DNA from 2 places in the Kluyvera sp. 142486 genome. Region 1 is predicted to be linked to the other one. Evidence: riboswitches for the same ligand, from Rfam matches in the RefSeq annotation. Region 1 holds a riboswitch; the other holds the start of a gene.

Region 1 (4,831 bases):
CAAATAGCAACGGTGATTGAACGCCAGCAGATGCAGGCCCGATTGCAGCATATGGCACAGTATGATCAACTTACCGACCTGCCAAACCGCAGTCTGTTGTACGATCGCCTGAAAACAACGCTGGCGACGGTACGTCGCGAAGATGGGCAAGTGGCGCTGCTGTTTATCGATCTCGACAAATTTAAGCAGGTTAACGATACGCTGGGCCACGGCATGGGCGATCTTCTGCTGCAAGAGACCGCTGTACGTCTAAAGCGGTGTATACGTGAATCGGATACCGTCGCGCGCATCGGCGGCGATGAGTTTGTGGTGTTGATTCAGGGAGCGTTGTCGCCTGAATATGCGGCGCGGGTTGCTAAAAAAATTGATGACGCCTTCAACACGCCTTTCAGCCTGCAGGGCCATATGTTGACTATCGAACCCAGCATTGGGATTGCCTGTTATCCTGAGCATGGCAGAGATGAGCGCCAGCTTCTCGACTATGCCGACAAAGCGATGTATTTAGCGAAACAGGGGAAAACGCAGCGGTTTAATCATCATTAATCCATTGAAACCAATCTATTATGGATGTTCTTCATTGTACTTCGACTGGCATACCTCCGTGTATTAATCAACGAGGTGTCATCGCTGAAGTAACGGAATGGTTCATTGGCTAATTTATTTTGAAAACGGCATTGCCACGGAAAGAATAAATAATATTATTGGCATTGCGATCGTTGATGAAAAGACTAATGCCTTTGGCGATGATGTATTTGTTACTGTCATCTTTAATATATTTCATTTCACCATTTTCATTAATACTGTCGTAAGTGTATTTCTTAACCTCACCATAATTATTAACGTCGTTGAAAAACATAAAGTTCTTACAGATCGCCAGACTAATTAATTTGCCATCATAAGATGTCATGTAGACATCACAACCGTTGTTGATGGCTTTATTCAAGTCTTGTTTAACCTGGTTGGGGAGAAATCTTGCAGCAATACCGGGAGGTGTATTATCGGTTAAAAACTCTTTACCGTTGATAGAGAATTTATAATCGTTATCAGCATAGAAAGTGCTTCCACCCGGCTTGTTGAACTCTTCACCTGTATTATCTTTAATCGTACCATCGCTATATTGAGTGATGACAAGAGGAATCATCGCCCCTTTGCTATTAATAGCGCCGTAAGACAATGTCCAGGTTTTAACTGCGGTAGGAAGTACTACAGGGGCCTGCTTAGCTAAATTATCAATAACGGCCTCGCTCTCATCATTAGACTCGCTAGAATGATTTACAGGAACCGTAGCAGGCGCTGTGGTTGGTACAGGTCGATCTACATACACGGTTTTAGTGCCGCTGTTGCTCATCCCGATAAAGAATGCTACTACCCCCCCGATAGTCATCCAGGTCGCTAAATTTTTGAGGGTGTATTTTTTATAATGTAACTCCCTACGCAAGCGTACGATTTCGTTAGTCTGGTTACTCATCTGATCGTAAGCATTTTCTAATTCCGCTTTTACCTGATGTAATTCAGCAGAAGCTGAGCCAGAAGATGTCGCTATCTCTAACTCTGTCTTGAGTTGTTTAGCTCGTTGAAGGAGTTGATTATATTTTTCTACTAACTCGGTTTCACGTTGGCTAGAATTATGAGAGGGGGCCGCGCCTTCATAGATTTCAACATTAAATAGCTGTTCATAGGTTATACCTTCACCCTCCATTTTCTTTTTTGCCATACGGAAAGAGGTAGTCGCTTCTTCCATATTTGCATTCCTGAAAGCCAGGGCGAGCATTTTGGTAATTTTATTGATAGCACTTGCTGTAGCCATGATAAAACGTGGAACCCCCTCCATGTGTAGTCCTGCCATTAGAAGCAGAGTCACACAATGATTGTGTAATGGTTTCCCTTACAGGATAAGGTTGCTTGCTAGGGTATGAAGTATCTTAGGAAAGTTAATAGCTTTCTTCCAATCTTTTCCTATCACTTCGAAATAAAAACTTTCGTGTAGTTAAAAAAATTAAAAAGCCTCTAAAGAGGAAGATAAAAGTCTATAAATGTCATGCAAGTGCCTATTACATGATTACGCTATTCGAGATGTGATTAATCGAAATTTCTTGCGCCTCATCCATGCCCCCGGTTACACTAAGTAACTACAACTTTGTTGTTTATAAATTATTGTTTTATAACCAATTTGACTCGGGGTGCCCTTCCTTGTGAAGGCTGAGAAAAACCCGTACCACCTGATCTGGATAATGCCAGCGTAGGGAAGTCAGAGACCGTCTGGTCATTGCTTCTTCGCGTTTTGGCAGGAGCAAACCATGCAAGCCGACCTGCTAAGTCCCGCGCAATTTGCGCACACCGTACACCTTCTGCAGCAACATTCTCCCCTTGTTCACTGTATGACTAACGATGTCGTCCAGACCTTTACCGCCAACGTGCTGCTGGCGCTCGGCGCATCGCCAGCAATGGTTATTGATCCCGGTGAAGCCGCGCAGTTCTCGGCCATTGCCAGCGCATTATTGATTAACGTCGGCACCTTAACCCAGCCTCGTGCGCAGGCGATGCGGGCGGCGGTGGAGAGCGCGAACCGGGCGAGAACGCCGTGGGTGCTCGATCCAGTGGCGGTAGGCGCGTTGACGCTGCGCAGTGATTTCTGCCGCGAACTGGTGCAGATGAGCCCGGCGGCAATTCGTGGCAATGCCTCAGAAATAATGGCGCTGGCGGGCGAAAGCCAGGGTGGGCGCGGTGTGGATACCACAGATACCGCTGTGGCGGCGCTGCCGGCGGCGCAGAAACTGGCGCGCCAAAGCGGGGCGATTGTTGCGGTGACCGGCGAGGTTGATTATGTCACCGACGGTGAACGAACGCTGGCGGTGAACGGTGGTTCCCCATTGATGACTCGTGTGGTCGGCACCGGTTGCGCGCTCTCGGCCGTCGTGGCAGCGAGCTGTGCTTTACCTGGCGACCGCTTGCTGAACGTCGCGGGGGCCTGCGCGGTGATGAAGCGGGCGGGGCAGATTGCTGCGCAGGGACGAGGGCCGGGCAGCTTTGTTCCCGCGTTTCTCGATGCCTTGTACGTGATGCACGGGGAGGTCGCGGTATGAAACGTATTAATGCACTGACGATTGCCGGAACCGATCCTAGCGGCGGCGCGGGTATTCAGGCCGACCTGAAAACCTTCTCGGCGCTTGGCGCCTACGGCTGTTCTGTCATCACCGCGCTGGTGGCGCAGAACACCCGTGGCGTGCAGTCGGTTTATCGTATTGAACCTGACTTTGTCGCCGCGCAACTCGACTCCGTGTTCAGCGATGTGCGCATCGACACCACCAAAATTGGCATGCTGGCGGAGACGGATATCGTTGAGGCCGTGGCCGAGCGCCTGCAACGCTATCATATCCAGAACGTGGTGCTGGATACGGTGATGCTGGCTAAAAGCGGTGACCCGCTGCTTTCCCCATCCGCCGTTGAGACGCTGCGCCAGCGCCTGCTACCGCAGGTCTCTCTGATCACGCCAAACCTGCCGGAGGCCGCGGCGCTGCTTGATACGCCGCATGCTCGTAACGAGCGTGAAATGCTGGAGCAGGGACGAGCGCTGCGAGCGCTCGGCTGCGAAGCGGTGCTGATGAAAGGCGGCCATCTTGATGATGCTGAAAGCCCCGATTGGCTGTTTACCGCCGAGGGAGAAATGCGTTTCACCGCCCCGCGCGTGGTGACCAAAAATACCCACGGCACGGGCTGTACGCTGTCGGCGGCGCTGGCGGCATTGAGGCCGCGCCACGCAAGCTGGCAGGAGACGGTTCCTGTCGCCAAAGCCTGGCTGTCGCAGGCGCTGGCGCAGGCCGATACCTTACAGGTAGGCGAAGGTATTGGGCCGGTGCACCATTTCCACGAGTGGTGGTAACTGTCCGGCCAGCGTGCCAGTTGGTTGTGCTTAAAATCTGCTAAAAGTTGGACATTCCACACTCCCGGTACCAGGCTTATCCTGCTCAAAAGTGTTGAGCAGGATATCCAGCCGACATGATGTCGGCGCTTACGGGAGCATAGCTATGACTGATATTGCGCAGTTGCTTGGCAAAGACGCCGACAGCCTTTTACAGCATCGTTGTATGACCATTCCAGCCGACCAACTCTATCTGCCCGGCCACGACTACGTTGACCGGGTAATGGTGGATAACAACCGTCCGCCTGCCGTACTGCGAAATATGCAGACCCTCTACAATACCGGGCGTCTGGCGGGTACGGGCTATCTATCGATTCTGCCGGTTGACCAGGGCGTTGAGCATTCGGCCGGGGCCTCGTTTGCCGCCAACCCGCTCTATTTTGACCCGAAAAACATTGTTGAACTGGCGATTGAAGCGGGCTGTAACTGCGTGGCTTCCACCTATGGCGTGCTGGCCTCGGTCTCTCGCCGCTACGCGCACCGCATCCCGTTCCTCGTCAAACTGAACCACAACGAAACCTTAAGCTACCCGAACACCTTCGATCAGACGCTGTATGCCAGCGTTGAGCAGGCGTTCAATATGGGCGCGGTAGCGGTGGGGGCGACCATCTATTTTGGCTCGGAAGAGTCTCGTCGTCAGATTGAGGAGATCTCTGCCGCTTTTGAGCGCGCCCATGAGTTGGGGCTGGTCACCGTGCTGTGGGCCTATCTGCGTAACCCGGCGTTTAAAAAAGATGGCGTGGATTACCACGTTTCCGCTGACTTGACCGGGCAGGCCAACCATCTGGCCGCCACCATCGGCGCCGATATCGTGAAGCAGAAAATGGCCGAGAACAACGGCGGCTATAAAGCGGTGAACTTCGGCTATACCGACGAACGTGTCTATAGCAAACTGACCAGCGATAATCCAAT
Region 2 (4,831 bases), on a different contig from region 1:
TATATATCGAGATTTTGCGGAAGGTTGTGGGGCTGTAGTGTGCCGGATAAGGCGCAGCCGCCATCCGGCAGAACATCACGCCCGAATCCCCAGCAGCGCAGACGCGCTGGCTTTCCCGCTCAATAACGCCTGCGTGTCGCCATCCCAGGCGATACGCCCTTCCGCGACCACCATCGCGCGCGGCGCAATCCTTGCCGCATCCTCGACGCTGTGTGAAACCATCAGCAACGTTAAGTTTTGCCGCTGACACACTTCATCAACCAGCTGTAGCATCTCCTGACGCAGCGCCGGGTCGAGCGCTGAAAAGGGTTCATCCAGCAGTAAAATCGGCTGCTCGCGTACCAGACAACGCGCCAACGCGGCGCGTTGGCGTTGCCCGCCGGAGAGTTCTCCTGGCAGCCTGTCCAGCATCGACTCAATGCCCATCTGCCCGGCAATCACCTGTAATTTTCGCTGTTGCTCAGCGGTGAGCGCCAGGCGTGGACTCATGCCCAGCCCTATGTTCTGGCGTACGGTCAGATGGCTGAAGAGATTGTTTTCCTGAAATAACATCGACACCGGGCGCTGCGACGGTGGCGTATGGGTATGCACCCGGCCTTCAAGCATCAATGTGCCGCTGGCGGGCGTCAGAAAGCCGGCAATCAGGTTCAGCAGCGTCGATTTCCCCGCGCCGCTGGGGCCGAGAATAGCCACTTTTTCGCCCTGAGCAATCGAGGTGCTAAAGCGCATCGGCAGGTGCTGGTAAAGCCAGGTGACATCATTCAGTTTTAGCATGGCGTCCGGGTAACTTTTCAATAACGGTGAACAGCAGGAAGCAGAGCAGCAGCAAAATCAACGCGGTGACCGCGCCATCCTGGCTGCGGTAGGCGCCGATTTGCTGGTAGAGATAAAACGGCAGCGTACGGAAATTCTCATTGCCGAACAGCGCCACCACGCCGAAATCACCAATCGACAGCACGCAGGCAAAGGCCAGCGCCTGCGCCAGTGGGCGTTTCAGGGCGCGCAGTTCAACCACCTTCAGGCGATTAAAACCAGAAAGCCCCAGCGATTCGCACAGAATGCTGTAACGGGCGGTAATATCGCGCATCGGCGTTTCCAGCACCTTGAGGGCATAAGGTACCGCCATCAGGGCGTTGGTGAAAATCACAATGCCGTCGGCGGAGTCGGGTAGACCGACGGTATTGTTGAGTAGCAGAAAGAAGCCGGTCGCCAGTACGATACCCGGCATGGCGAGGATCAGCATACCGCTCAGCTCGATTGCCTGCCCGGCCAGCGGCTGGTTGCGGGCGCGCAGCTCGCGGCTGCTCCACAGCAGCATCATGGTTAGCGCCACGCAGATAACTCCGGCGGCAATGGCGATGCGTAACGAGGTGCCCAGCGCTTGCCAAAGTACCGGCTGGGTAAAGACCTGGAACATGGATGGGTTGATGCCGTCAACCACCACCGCCAGCAGCGGGGGCAGCAGCAGCAGCAGGGTGAGGAGAATCAACAGTGTGTCGGTTACCCGGCTGTGCCAGCGGTCATCCGGGTCGCGCCAGCCGTGAACGTGGCTGTTGCCGACGGCAATCGCCCGGCTTAATCGTTGGCTTAATAGCACCAGCATCAGACAACACCCCATCTGAATCAGCGCCAGCATCGCTGCGCGTGCCGGATCATAATCAAAATTCAGCGACTGGTAGATAGCCAGCTCGATGGTCGTCGCGGAAGGCCCGCCGCCGAGTGAAAGCACGGTGGCAAAGCTGGCGAAGCAGAGCATGAAAATCAGGGTGGCGATGGGCAGGATCTGCCGACGCATCCACGGCCACTCCACCAGACGGAAGAACGGGGAGCCGCGCATTCCCAGTTGAGCAGCAAGCTGGCGCTGCTCGCCGGGGATCTGCTCCAGCGCCTGTAATAGCAGACGGGTCGCCATTGGCATATTAAAGAAGACGTGCGCCAGCAAAATGCCCTGCAGGCCGTAGGGCGAGAAGCTCCACTGCCAGCCAAGCCAGGCAAAAAGCTGGGCCAGCCAGCCCTGGCGACCGTATACGCTCAGAATGCCGAAGACGGCGACCAGCACCGGGAGAATCAGCGTCATCGCGCACAACCGCAGCAGCAGCGTGCGGCCTGGGAAACGCCGTCGGTAAAGCGCCCGGGCAAGGAAAATCGCGGGGACGACCGACAGCAGCGCCGACAGGAACGCCTGCCAGAAGGAGAAACGCACCACGTGCCACAGATAGCTATCGCCGAGCAGCGTTGACCACGACGTTTCCGGCGCGTTTAGCCACAGCGCCAGAAACGCCGCCAGCGCGACGGCAACCATCAGCGTGGTTGCCGTCAGCCCTGGATACAGCCAGCGAGGGATTAGCGGCTGGCTGCGCGAAGCCATGCGTTAATCCAGTTTTGACGTTCGGAGGCCACCTGCTGCGGGGTGAATTCCAGCGCAGTTTGCGGTTTCACCAGGCCATTAAAGCCTTCTGGCAGCGTGACGTTGGTCACCGGATACATCCAGTTGCCGGTTGGAATGGTGTTCTGGAAGGCCGGAGAGACCATAAACTTCAGGAACTCGTCAGCCAGTTTCTGCTGTTTGCTGGCTGCGGTTTTCGCTGCCACTTCCACCTGCAGATAGTGGCCTTCGCTAAAGTTCGCCGCCGCGTAGTTGTCCTTCTTTTCGTCGATAATGTGGTACGCCGGAGAGGTGGTGTAGCTCAGCACCAGGTCGCTTTCCCCTTTCAGGAACAGACCGTAGGCTTCACTCCAGCCTTTGGTGACGGTGACCGTTTTCGCCGCCAGTTTCTGCCAGGCTTCCGGGGCTTTGTCACCGTAGAGTTTTTGCATCCACAGCAGCAGGCCAAGGCCCGGCGTGCTGGTGCGTGGGTCTTCATAAATTACGCGCCATTTCTGGTCGCTCTCAACCAGTTCCTTCAGGCTTTTCGGCGGGTTCTTCAGCTTGTTTTTATCGTAGACGAAGGCGAAGTAACCGTAGTCGAACGGCACGAAGGTGTCGTTGTTCCAGCCGCCCGGTACGGTAACGGCGGTGGCGGGAACGTTGCTTTTAGCAAACAGCTTGGTGTCGGTTGCTGCCTGCAGCAGGTTGTTATCCAGCCCCAGCACCACGTCGGCTTTGCTGTTTTTGCCTTCCATGCGCAGACGGTTGAGCAGCGAAACGCCGTCTTCCAGCGCCACGTACTTCAGCTCGCAATTGCAGTCGGCTTCAAACGCTTTTTTCACCGCCGGGCCAGGGCCCCAGTCGGCGGCAAAGGAATCATAGGTGTAGACAGTCAGTACAGGTTTGGCGAGGGCCGGAGCGGCAACCAGCACCAGCAGGGGGAGTAATTTTTTGAGCACTTTGCACCTTTATAAAATGGTGGCAAAGGATTTTGAGTTAGCCTCAAATCCCTTCGCCGGGATTATCCGGATCAGGTTCGACGGGTATTTTCTCAGCTCGCGCACTCGGCGCAGCACCCCGTTGAGAACGGCACATTGTAATGATTACGTGAATAAATCAAAAGCCTTAAGGATCCGGCGGTGCAAACCAGGCCGATTTAAAGTCGAACCAGCCCAGGGTGTTCATGCGAACGCCGCGCATACTGCGCTGGCCTTGTAGCATCAGCCAGTGGTGGATCAGCGGTACAATGGACTGATTTGCCAGCAGACTTTGGCACCAGTCGGGCAGTGAAAGTTCTCCTATGCGCCAGCGCTGCGCGTCCTGCTCCCAGTCGATGGGAATACAGTGGCGGATCAGCGGCACTTCATAAAGGTAGGCAAAGATCGAGAAGTCGAGCGGTAGCGTAAAGTTGGCGCTGTTCAGCCAAATATCGCTGACCACTTCCCCGCGATGCCACTCGTCGTAATCCACTTCCTGAATAACCAGTTTGACCTGATGGGCCGCCAGCAGCGCTTCCATGATCTGACCGATCGTCCGGTGTTCAACGTGATCGCGGTAGTAGGTGAGGGTGACCGACTCAAGACCTGCCGGTTTCTCGCAGGCGTGGCTGCGGGCATGGTGCCATCGGGGCAGCAGGCCGTAGGCCGGGAACCAGTGGCTCTGGTGCTGCTCGCCCGCGTGATACAGCAGGTTGTTCGGGTGGAAAATGTGGCTCAGCCACTGACGTACCGCCGGGTTGTTGCCGCGTGAACTGCGCGCGTCAAACAGCAGATAGTAGCAGCCCTCTTCGAGGCGGCTTTCCACCGCTTTTTCGCTCTGGGTGGTACCCTGAAGCGTCAGGCCGCCGTTCGGCTCGTCGCTGATTTCCGGCAGCACCCAAACGTTCACCTCGTCAATCAGCGCCCGGAAACCGAAATAGTCATCAAACGCATGAATCTTCAGCTGGTTTTGATTGTTGCGGGCGACGGCATACGGCCCGGTACCCACCGGCATGCGCGAGAAATCGCTGAGCGATTGCCACTCACGCGGCAGAATCATCGCTGATACCTGGCCCAGCAGCCATGGCAGCCAGCGGTCGGGCTCGCTCAGATGGACATCGAGCGTCCAGGCGGTAGGGGAATGAATGCGCGTGATGTTGGAAAAGAGCGACAGCGTCATGCTGCGATGCAGTGAACTGATAACGTCGTCCATCTCCAGTTCGCGGCCGTGATGAAAATGAATGCCGGGACGCAAGTAAAAACGCCAGTGTAATGGGGATATGGCCTGCCAATGATGCGCAATATCCGCTTCTAGTTCCCCATTTACCTCATTTACCCGGGTCAGCGCGCTGAAGATTTGCCGCGCAATATGGGTTTCCGAGCGCCGGAGCGCTGTTCCCGGCAGCAAATTACGCATAGGACGGTAGTAAAGCACCCGCAGAATATGTCGCCCCTGACGGAAGCTGCGGCCCAGATGTGACACCAG

Evidence for each region. A riboswitch is a leader RNA that binds a small molecule or an ion and turns the genes downstream of it on or off. The one in region 1 is predicted to bind thiamine pyrophosphate.
Region 2: it holds a riboswitch for thiamine pyrophosphate, as region 1 does, so the genes downstream of both, thiB (thiamine ABC transporter substrate binding subunit) here and thiM (hydroxyethylthiazole kinase) in region 1, are expected to answer to the same signal.

Annotation. Positions count from the first base shown of each region.
Region 1 covers NZ_JBKHUI010000005.1:73,553-78,383, reverse strand. The annotation lists gene ACLGE8_RS07665 (diguanylate cyclase domain-containing protein) at 1-543, shown strand, start outside; gene ACLGE8_RS07660 (hypothetical protein) at 653-1,831, opposite strand; TPP riboswitch at 2,167-2,263, shown strand; gene thiM (hydroxyethylthiazole kinase) at 2,298-3,083, shown strand; gene thiD (bifunctional hydroxymethylpyrimidine kinase/phosphomethylpyrimidine kinase) at 3,080-3,880, shown strand; gene fbaB (class I fructose-bisphosphate aldolase) at 4,026-4,831, shown strand, end outside.
Region 2 covers NZ_JBKHUI010000009.1:142,377-147,207, reverse strand. The annotation lists gene ACLGE8_RS12065 (DedA family protein) at 1-38, shown strand, start outside; gene thiQ (thiamine ABC transporter ATP-binding protein ThiQ) at 76-774, opposite strand; gene thiP (thiamine/thiamine pyrophosphate ABC transporter permease ThiP) at 758-2,368, opposite strand; gene thiB (thiamine ABC transporter substrate binding subunit) at 2,344-3,327, opposite strand; TPP riboswitch at 3,358-3,458, opposite strand; gene sgrR (HTH-type transcriptional regulator SgrR) at 3,494-4,831, opposite strand, start outside.